Regions from separate parts of the Paenibacillus sp. PSB04 genome, predicted to be linked through region 2. Evidence: riboswitches for the same ligand, from Rfam matches in the RefSeq annotation. Region 2 holds a riboswitch; the other holds the start of a gene.
What was found. A riboswitch is a leader RNA that binds a small molecule or an ion and turns the genes downstream of it on or off. The one in region 2 is predicted to bind ZMP and ZTP.
Positions count from the first base shown of each region.

Region 1: it holds a riboswitch for ZMP and ZTP, as region 2 does, so the genes downstream of both, rpiB (ribose 5-phosphate isomerase B) here and K2F33_RS27420 (bifunctional 5,10-methylenetetrahydrofolate dehydrogenase/5,10-methenyltetrahydrofolate cyclohydrolase) in region 2, are expected to answer to the same signal.

Region 1 is NZ_CP081301.1:908,454-913,737, reverse strand. Features, by position in the region: gene K2F33_RS04655 (L-threonylcarbamoyladenylate synthase) at 1-934, shown strand, start outside; gene K2F33_RS04650 (manganese efflux pump MntP) at 1,021-1,581, shown strand; gene K2F33_RS04645 (low molecular weight protein arginine phosphatase) at 1,621-2,208, shown strand; ZMP/ZTP riboswitch at 2,318-2,399, shown strand; gene rpiB (ribose 5-phosphate isomerase B) at 2,547-3,002, shown strand; gene K2F33_RS04635 (TIGR01440 family protein) at 3,024-3,638, shown strand; gene glyA (serine hydroxymethyltransferase) at 3,701-4,948, shown strand.
Region 2 is NZ_CP081301.1:5,963,050-5,968,333, reverse strand. Features, by position in the region: gene K2F33_RS27425 (ABC transporter permease) at 1-1,188, shown strand, start outside; gene K2F33_RS27420 (bifunctional 5,10-methylenetetrahydrofolate dehydrogenase/5,10-methenyltetrahydrofolate cyclohydrolase) at 1,399-2,244, opposite strand; ZMP/ZTP riboswitch at 2,312-2,395, opposite strand; gene K2F33_RS27415 (TetR/AcrR family transcriptional regulator) at 2,457-3,065, opposite strand; gene K2F33_RS27410 (SDR family NAD(P)-dependent oxidoreductase) at 3,339-4,106, shown strand; gene K2F33_RS27405 (hypothetical protein) at 4,311-5,102, shown strand; gene K2F33_RS27400 (VanZ family protein) at 5,150-5,284, opposite strand, start outside.

The sequences.
Region 1 (5,284 bases), 2.3 Mb from region 2:
GAATACGGAGGCTGTCGAGGCGATTTTCAAGGCCAAGGGCCGGCCGTCCGACAATCCGCTCATCGTCCACATTGCGGATACAAGCCAATTGCACGGGCTCGTGACGGAGGTCAGCGATACGGCGCGGCGGCTGATGGCGGCCTTTTGGCCCGGCCCGCTGACGCTGGTGCTGCCGCTTCGGCCGGGCGTGCTGTCCCCGCGGGTAACAGCGGGGCTGACGACGGTCGGCATCCGGATGCCGGACCATCCGATCGCGCTGAAGCTGATCGGTGAATCCGGCTGTCCGGTGGCGGCGCCGAGCGCCAACCGCTCGGGACGGCCGAGCCCGACGCTCGCGGGCCATGTCGAGGAAGATTTGAGCGGGCTGATCGACGGTATTCTGGACGGAGGGCCGACCGGGGTCGGCCTTGAATCCACCGTCGTACAGGTCCAGGAGGACGGCAGCGTCACCGTTCTCCGGCCCGGCGGCATTACGAGCGAGCAGCTTGCCGCCGCCTCCGGGGTGGCGGTGACGACCGATCCGGGAATCGAACGCTCACCGGATGAAGAGGAGATCGTCGCGCCGAAATCGCCCGGCATGAAATATACGCACTACGCTCCCAAGGGTGCGCTCACCATTGTGCAGGGCGGCACGCCGGAGCGGGTCTCCGGCTGGATCGATGAGCAGCTGAAGGCGGCGGCGGCCCGCGGGGAGAGAACCGGCGTGATGGCATTCGAGGAGCATATCGGCCGTTACGCCGCGGATTGCGTGCAGTCCCTCGGCAGTCTTGCCGGGCTGGAAGCGGCCGCCCACCGGCTGTACGCCGCTCTTCGCCGCATGGATGAAGAAGGCGTGACGTTTATTTTGTCGGAAGCCTGCCCGGAAGAGGGTCTGGGCGCTGCCATCATGAACCGGCTCCGCAAGGCCGCCGGCCAGCGGGTTGTGCGCTTGTGACCTCTCGCCGCACCTTTTAAGAGACATCATTTACCTCTTGTCCGCATATGGTTGTACAAGAACCTAACGGACATGGGGGAATAGGGATGTTGGAGACTTCTGCCGGTTTAGGGCAGCTAATGACAATCATGATAATGGCCGTCGCATTAGGACTGGATGCATTCTCTCTGGGCGTAGGAATCGGCATGAAAGGAATCCGGCTGCTGCATATTCTCAAGATCAGCTTGCTGATCGGCCTTTTCCATGTGTTGATGCCGCTGCTGGGAATGTTTATGGGATATTACGTCAGTTCGCTGCTTGGACAAGTTGCGGCCCTGGTTGCCGGCGGGCTGCTTGTGCTGCTAGGCGGGCACATGGTCCTGAATGCCTTCAAAACAAGCGAAACGCGAATGGTGGATCACCGCTCTTTGCTGGGGATGCTGCTGTTTTCGCTCAGCGTCAGCATTGACTCCTTTTCGGTAGGCGTATCCCTGGGGATGTTTGAGAGCAACCGGATTCTGACCGTGCTTGCTTTCGGGATCTGCGGGGGCGCGATGGCCGTGCTTGGACTCCTGCTCGGCAGGAGGGTAAGCCGGAATCTCGGCGAATACGGTGAGGCCCTTGGCGGCGCGATTTTGCTGGCATTTGGCCTCGCCTTTATCTTCTGATACAATATCGGCAAAGACACTTCGGGAGGTGCTAGAGACGTGAAGCATATTTTGTTTGTCTGTACGGGAAACACGTGCCGCAGCCCGATGGCCGAAGCTCTGCTTCGCAAGCTGGCCAAGGAGCGCAGCGTTCCGCTCGAAGTCCGTTCGGCCGGCGTGGCCGCCCTTGAAGGGACACCCATCTCGCGTCATGCGGAAGCGGTGCTGCGGGACCACGAGATCGATGAGCATTTGACTGCCAAGCCGCTCAGGGCCGACATGGTGGATTGGGCGGATTTGATTTTGACACTGACCCAGGGGCATAAGCAGCGTGTGATCCGGAGCTTTCCGCTCGCGGCTGACAAAATTTATACCCTGAAGGAATACACCGAAGATGACGAGAACGTGATCAAGGACCTGCAGGAGCTCGACAGCCTGTACGCCACCTGGGAAATGAAGCGGGCGCTCGGGCAGCAGCTGGAGGACGAGGAACGGGAGCGGCTGATCGAGATCCAGCAGCGGATCCCGAGCTTTGATATTTCGGACCCGTTCGGCGGGTCCCGCGACGATTACGATGTCACCGCCGCAGAAATCCGCGCCGCCATCGAGCGGCTGCTGGATAAGCTGGAGGCGTTCCGTACATTTTAAGAAACAAGCTTAAATTAGCACTTGGGCGGGAGCCTAGGCCTGAAAAAATGGAGTAAATTTGCAGATTGATTTTCATCGCGTCATGCTTTATGATGAAGGTGAAAAACATCGGTTCCGGTGTAACTGGCGACAATGTGGATCCAACCACGATGGAGCACCGGAATATACGGCCGGTCGCCTGGGCAAAAGAGCAATTCTGCGGAATGATCCGCGGACTGCTCTTTTTTTCGTCTAGTGGCTGCAAATGAGTTATAATGGTACAAGAAGTCACGGGAATACCGGGGAGCGCTGGATTCGTTTCTCTGTATTGCGCGAAATTTTAGGAGGTTTTTCGAAAGATGAAAATTGCTGTTGGAACAGATCATGCGGGTATACGTTTGAAAGAAGACATCATTGCCGTGATCGAAGGGATGGGGCATCAAGTTGCGGATGTGGGATGCGGATGCACGGATTCCGTGGACTATCCCGACTATGCTCTCCCTGTGTGCGATCTGGTTACCAAAGGCGAGGCCGACCGGGGAATCCTGATCTGTGGAACAGGCATCGGCATGAGCATCGCGGCGAACAAGGTTCCGGGCATCCGGTGTGCTTTGGTCCACGATGTGTTCTCGGCGATCGCCACCAGGGAGCATAACGACTCCAACGTGCTGGCGATGGGCGAACGCGTCATCGGTCCGGGTCTGGCCCAGGAAATCGTCAAGGCTTGGCTGGGCACGGAGTTCAGCGGCGGCGAGCGTCATGTCGGGCGTGTGAACAAGATTAAAGCGATTGAAGAGCGGTATCTGCACAATTAGGGAGGTTTTCTCATGGAAAGCATGTCAGGAGGCAGTCCATTGGAAGTTTCGCTGGGAGAACAGGTATCCCAAATTCTTCATGAGCTGGTGGAAGCCGCGGGGCTTGGCCCTGGTAAGGTACTGGTTGTCGGAACGAGCACCAGTGAGGTGGCCGGGAAACGCATCGGCACTTCGGGGGCGCTCGGGGTTGCCGAGGAGCTGCTGCAGGCGATCGGCGAGGTCCGGGCCAAGTTCGGCTTCGACACGGTGTTTCAGTGCTGCGAGCATTTGAACCGGGCGCTGGTGATGGAGCGTTCCGTACTGGAGCGTCTTCGCTTAACCGAGGTCGCCGCCGTTCCTGTTCCGAAGGCGGGCGGCTCTATGGCTGCCGCTGCTTACCGTTCCATGAAGGAGCCTTGCCTGGCCGAAGCGATCGAGGCTCACGCGGGCATTGACATCGGCGAGACGATGATCGGCATGCATCTGCGGCGTGTGGCGGTGCCTTTCCGCCCGACCCTACGCTATGTTGGGCACGCGCGTGTGAATGCGGCCTACACGCGGCCCAAGCTGATCGGCGGCGAACGGGCGGTGTACCGTCTGGATGAAGAAGCCGGCAGAACCGACCGTGACGGCGGCAGTTCAGATCTTTGCGATTAACATGAGCGGATGATTGAAACGAACATTTTATTTTGAATTCCAATAAGGGAGGAACTATTAACATGGATCAATTGCGTAAGAAGGACCCGGCTGTACTCGAGGCCATGAACTTGGAACTGAAGCGTCAGCGTGCAAACATCGAGCTGATCGCATCGGAGAATATTGTCAGTGAAGCGGTTATGGAAGCCATGGGCTCCGTCCTCACGAACAAATACGCCGAAGGATATCCGGGCAAGCGGTACTACGGCGGCTGCGAGCGCGTCGATATCGTTGAAGATATCGCTCGTGACCGTGCGAAAGAACTGTTCGGAGCCGAGCATGCCAACGTGCAGCCGCACTCCGGCGCTCAGGCCAACATGGCCGTATACCTGGCAGCGCTAAAACCAGGGGACACCGTACTCGGGATGAACCTTGCCCATGGCGGACACCTGACGCACGGAAGCCCGGTGAACGCATCCGGTCTGCTGTACAACTTCGTCGCTTACGGGGTCCAGGAAGATACGTTCCTCATCGATTATGACGAAGTCCGCAAACTTGCGTTCAAGCATCGTCCGCGCCTGATCGTCGCCGGTGCGAGCGCCTATCCGCGTACGATTGATTTCGAAGCTCTCGCTTCGATCGCCAATGACGTAGGCGCGCTGTTCATGGTCGACATGGCTCATATCGCGGGCCTGGTTGCAGCCGGGCTTCATCCGAACCCTGTGCCTCACGCCCATTTTGTTACGACGACAACGCACAAAACGCTCCGCGGTCCGCGCGGCGGCATGATTCTGTGCAAGCAGCCATGGGCTGCGGCCATCGACAAGGCCGTGTTCCCGGGCACGCAGGGCGGTCCGCTGATGCACGTTATCGCATCCAAAGCCGTAGCCTTGGGCGAAGCGCTGGACCCATCGTTCAAAACGTATGCCGAAAACGTGGTGAAGAACGCCAAAGTATTGGCTGAGACGCTGATCAGCGAAGGCCTGAACATCGTATCGGGCGGCACGGATAACCACCTGATGCTGGTGGATACCCGCAGCGTAAACATTACAGGGAAAGACGCTGAGAAGGTGCTGGACTCCGTCGGTATCACCGTCAACAAAAACGCCATTCCGTTCGATCCGACCAGCCCGTTCGTCACGAGCGGAATCCGGATCGGTACGCCGGCTGCGACTTCCCGCGGCATGGATGAAGTGGCTATGGTGACGATCGGCAAAATCATCGCCATGACGCTGAAGGCGCCTAAGGACGAAGCCGTGCTGTCCAAAGCAGCGGCGATGGTGAAGGAACTGACGGATCAATATCCGCTGTATCCTGAACTTAACTACTAATAGGACACAGATCTTGAGAAGTACAGGTCTGTGAGAATATAAGGGACTGGGGAATGTTCTCCGGTCCCTTTTTTTAGAAATAAGAAATAGAGATTTTCCGATGTTTCGAGGCTAACCATCCTGATCCCGCAAAAGAAACTCCCGCTAAACGCGGTCTGTCTTCTGAGAATGTACGCCGATAATACGTTTTTCTTTTCGCTCTCAGAAGCCGTATAGGTCAATAAACCTTTCTGCCGTCACAGCGGATGTGTGCCTTCACACTCTTAGAGTGGCTTTTATATAGTAGTTCAGAGGGAGATAAACTGCTAGATTTAAGACTGGTCGATGCGAAGGGCA
Region 2 (5,284 bases):
TCCAACATGCTGCGCTCCTTCCTGACGATGCTTGGAATCATCATCGGCGTGGCGACCGTCATTGCCATGATTTCCATCGGTCAGGGAACGAGCAAGCAGGTGACGAGCCAAATCCAGAGCCTGGGTTCCAATCTGATCACGGTTACCGCAGGCTCGGGGTCGTCAACCGGCACAGCGGCAGGGGGCAGCCAAGGCGGAAGCACGGGCACGCTGAACATTTCCGACGCTGACCCGATCTCCAAAATCGATACCGTGAAGTACGTCGCGCCGGTCTCGCAGGTAAGCGCGCAGCTGCTGAACGGATCGAACACGGCCTCCGCCACGATCATCGGCTCGACGCCGGGCTATGCCGACATCAAATCGTGGGAGACGGACATCGGACGTTTCTTTACGGAGGATGAAGTCAATGACCGGGCAAAGGTCGTGGTCCTTGGCGCAACGACGGCGGAAACGCTATTTGGTGAAGCGGGCTTCGATGCGGTCGGCAGCATGATCAAAATCAACAACATCCCGTTTCGGGTCATCGGTGTGCTCAAAGCCAAGGGTTCTTCGGGAACGGTTGACCAGGACGACACCGTCATCGCGCCGATCACGACGATTCAGTCCCGGTTTCAGACCGGGAGCTCCCGGAGCAGTGTCCGGCAAATTTTGGTCGAAGCCAAATCTACCGACGTGATCAACAGCACCATGGCGCTGATCCAGTATACGATGCGCCAAAGCCATAAACTTGGCGGGGCCGACGATGATTTCAGGGTTCAAAGCCAGGAGGATGTCATGTCCTCCGCCGAAAGTGTCACCAAAACGCTGACTCTCTTTCTAGGCGGCGTGGCGGCGATATCCCTGCTCGTCGGCGGAATCGGCATCATGAACATCATGCTGGTGTCCGTTACCGAACGGACGCGGGAGATCGGTATCCGGAAGGCGATCGGGGCCAAGGAAGGGACGATTCTATCGCAGTTTCTGTTTGAATCGGTCACCTTGGCTATTCTGGGCGGTGTGATCGGCGTCATCCTTGGCTTCGGCGGCTCCAAGTTCGTCGGCAAGCTGATGGACGTGACCACCGCGGTGTCCATGAACTCCGTGCTGCTTGCCGTCGGGTTCTCGGCCTGCATCGGTATCGTATTCGGTGTATTCCCGGCAAGACAGGCCGCGAAGCTGGATCCGATCGAGGCGCTGCGGTATGAATAGGCCGCCGTTTGTGACGAACGGATTGATGTGAATCGGATACCAACCGACTCAAGAACATTACATCTTGGGTAGAAAAAAGGGCATTTCACCGAATGATGTTCGGCGGAATGCCCTCTTGCATTTTATGAAGCCGTTGCCCGGCGTATTTGTGCTGCCGATACACGGCTCTTTAAGTGTCCCTTGGAAAACCGGGCCATACCGATGGCTGGTTTATCCCAGCTGTTTTTCCGCCGCATCCACCGTGTGCTTCAGCAGCATGGCGATGGTTACCGGTCCGACGCCCGCAGGGACGGGTGTAATGGCGCTCGCTTTTTCCAGACATGCCTCATAATCAACGTCCCCGACATTGCCTTCATTGTAGCCTGCGTCCAGAATGACGGCCCCGTCCTGAATCCAGTCTCCCTGAATGAATTTCGGTTTGCCTACTGCGGCAACAACGATCTCTGCCTGGGACACGATATCACCAAGGCCTTTCGTTCTCGAATGGCAGATCGTGACCGTGGCATTGCGGTTCAGCAGCATCAGCGAGACGGGCTTGCCGAGAATCGGGCTGCGGCCGACAACAACAGCGTGCTTGCCTTCTACAGGAATCCGGTAGTAATCCAGGATGGTGATGATGGCCGCCGGGGTGCAGGAAGGATAGGCGGCAAAGCCGAAAGCATTCTGCGCAAATCCCAGCGTGGTGACGCCGTCGACGTCTTTTTCAATGGCGATCGCGTCAAATGCGGCCCTTTCATCAATCTGATGGGGAACCGGATGCTGCAGCAGAATTCCGTGAACGTTCGGGTCGGCGTTAAGCTTCTGAATTTCACGGATAAGCTCCTCGGTCGTCGTCCCCGCATCCAGTGTGATTTTTAACGATTCCATCCCGAGCCGTCTGCAGGCATTGCCTTTCATGCGCACGTATGTGGCCGATGCCGGGTCGTCGCCTACCAAAATGGTCGCCAGGCAGGGGGTAATCCCTTGCTCGGACAGCCGTTTCACCCTGCTAACCAAGCCGTCCTTAATGTCCTGCGCCACGCGCGCTCCGTCCAAAATCAGCGTTTGTTCTGTCATTGTCTGCATCTCCTTTAAATCATGGTAAGGTCCAGAAAAACATAAAGAGGCAAGGGGAAATTCCCCTTACCTCTGCCCAGGCGTACGGCTGTTTATATCCATGTGCTCCCTCATGGTTCATCCCATGTTTCCGCCAGTCGCACACAGTCCATCTATGTAGAATGATACCTTATTGTGCTTACGGGCACAATGGGGAGTTTTGAGAATGATGCTTATGTGCCGCCGTTTCTTTTAAACACGATGTAATCCATTTTTGTCTCAACCAGCACCATCAGCTGCTGCGCCATATAAGACGCCGTGTATTTAAAATCAACCTCTGCCCAGTGCATAATGACCCCCACCGTGGCCGACATCCGGTAGCTCAGCATGATTTCGTAGTCGATCGGCGGCTCGGTCGGTTCCATTTCGATATGCATGTCCTTTCGCATCGACTCCCTGAGCCTGTCGTACATGTCCATCGCCAGCTTTCCGCGTTCGACTCGCGATAAGGCCAGGAACACATCTTTATGCTGCTCGATATGTTCAAACAAGCGCAGCCCCGAGGGGTAGGTCATCGAGGCTTCAATTCGCTCCAGGCCCTCATACGGCTTGACGAGCAGTTCGGCGATGCCCTGCAGAAACTCGTCGTGGATTTCCTTGAGCAGGTCTTCCTTGCTGACGAAATGCTTATAAAAGGTGCCCCGGTTATAGTCTGCACGGGCTGCGATGTCCATAATAGTCACCGAATCGAAGCCTTTATCGAGAATTAAGGAAACGAGAGCGGATTTGAGCGCCTGCCGGGTTCTTCTGGCTCTGCGGTCAAGAACGTGTTCATCTGTCAAATGCATCTGCCTCCAGCTTGTCGTTTCTCCTATTATAACGTAAGTTGGGATGCCGCCAAAACGCAGAAAATCATCAACAAAAAGAAGGTAAATGTTCAAGATTGTCATGGTTCGGTGACATACGGCGGCAATCTGTTGGATAGATGACATTATTTCGAAATATGATTATTGTGTAAACAATTAATAAGGGTGTAACCTATACATGTAGCAGACATGAGCTATAAAGCCTATAAATCATTTTATAAACTTTGTTGAAAAGGAAGCGATTCAGTCATGAGTCAAACACAAACGAAAACTGCAGTCATTACCGGCGCGGCCGGAGGAATCGGGAAAGAGCTGGCACGGCGTTTGGCCGAGCGCAAGCTGAACCTCGTCCTGGTCGATCTGAAGGAAGATGCGGTCAAGAGCGTCGTCGAGGAGCTTGGCCTGAACGATACCAATTCACTGGCGATCGCTGCCGACGTATCCAAAGAGCAGGACGTGCAGAACTATGTGAACCGTGCTGTTGAAAAATTCGGCACCATCGATTACTTTGCGAACAATGCAGGGATTGAGGGCCCTACTGGGCTAATCGAAGAGCAATCCGTGGAAGCGCTTGATCTGGTATATAACGTCAACGTCCGCGGGGTGTTCCTGGGGCTGCATTACGTTATTCCAGTTATGAAAAAGCAGAATTCCGGCGCAATATTGAATACGTCTTCGCTTGCAGGCCTGATGGGCGCGCCAGGAGTGGCCCCATACATTATGTCCAAGCATGCCGTGATCGGCTTGACGCGCGTTGCTGCCAACGAGCTGGCTTCGCTGGGCATCCGGGTTAATGCGGTTCTGCCTGGAACGATCAACACCCGGATGATGCGGCAGATTGAGGCGAACTCCGGCAATGCAGAAGCGTACAAAGCCGCCAATGAAGCGGCCACACCGATGGGCCGTTACGGCGAGCCGCAGGAAGTAGCGGCGGTAATGAACTTCCTCCTCTCCGATGAAGCTTCTTTCGTTACAGGTTCCCTGTACACGGTTGACGGCGGGATGGTCGGTCAGTAATCACGACAACCGGATTCGGCCAAAAAAAGAGGAACAAATGTTCCAGGAATTTATTGACAACCGAGAGAAATAGCGCTATAGTGGGTTCAACATAGTGATTGGAAGCGGGAGAAGCACCCTGCAGGAAAGGCGTCATGCCTTACTTGCGGGGTGCTTTTTTTGTCCATTTATTATGAATTTTGATGATTTGGGGGAGAGATGAAGATGTCGTATGTAAAAGTTTTATGGAAAAACAGCTTGTTGACGGTTTTATGCTGTACGGTCGCGTTGTTCATGCTGGGTCCGGCCAAGGCGGACGCCGCATCGGACAGTGCTTGGGACGCCGCTTTGCAGAGTATAGGCGTGCTTCATGACAGCTATAAGGCGCTGGAAGAGGCCAATAAGCTGAAGAAGCAGCAGATTCAAGTGCTCCGGAAACAGAATGATGACCGGTTAAAGTCTGTCAATGCGAAGGTGCAGGGGATCGACAAAGCCAAGATCGACAAGCTGAAATCCGAAGCCGATCAGGCTCAGAAGAAATATCAGCCGCTGCTCAATGAATATACAGACCTTGGGAAGAAGGCGGCGGATGCGAGAAAACGCAAAGACCAGAAGGCCGCGCTTCAGTACGATCTGAAGCGCAACCAGATCAAGGCCTCGGCCAGTGCGGCCCGTGCGGAAATCAAGAGCCGTAAGGATGCGCTCGCTGCCGCCAAGAAGGAAGCCTCGGCCAAAGCCAAGGCGGTGAAGGATACGTTGGCGCAAGTCCAAACGTTAAAGAAGCAGGTAACTGCCGAGAATAAGAAGATTACGGCAGCGAACAGCACCCGAAGCGCGTCGGACAAACGGTATAAAGCGGCAGTCAAGCTCGGGAACGCGATCACAGCCACAGCTGAGCTGACCGTGATGTATAAGGAGCTTGGTAAAATCAGTGCTTCCCTCAATCAAATTTACCAATGGGAGAAGCAGATCGATTCCGTCATCCGGACAGCGGAAACGAAACTCCCTAAGTCTTGAAGGACAAGCGTGATATTTCCTAGTAAAGTACGTTTTGCCAAGGGGGATTACTCCTTTTTCTCCGGTTCGGTTGCTGCGGCCGGCTGCCATAGGATAACATGCCGGGTTTTGCTCCATTTTTCATAGAACAGTTGCGGCTCCTTCTTGAATACGCAGATGACGACATGAATAAAAAAGACGGT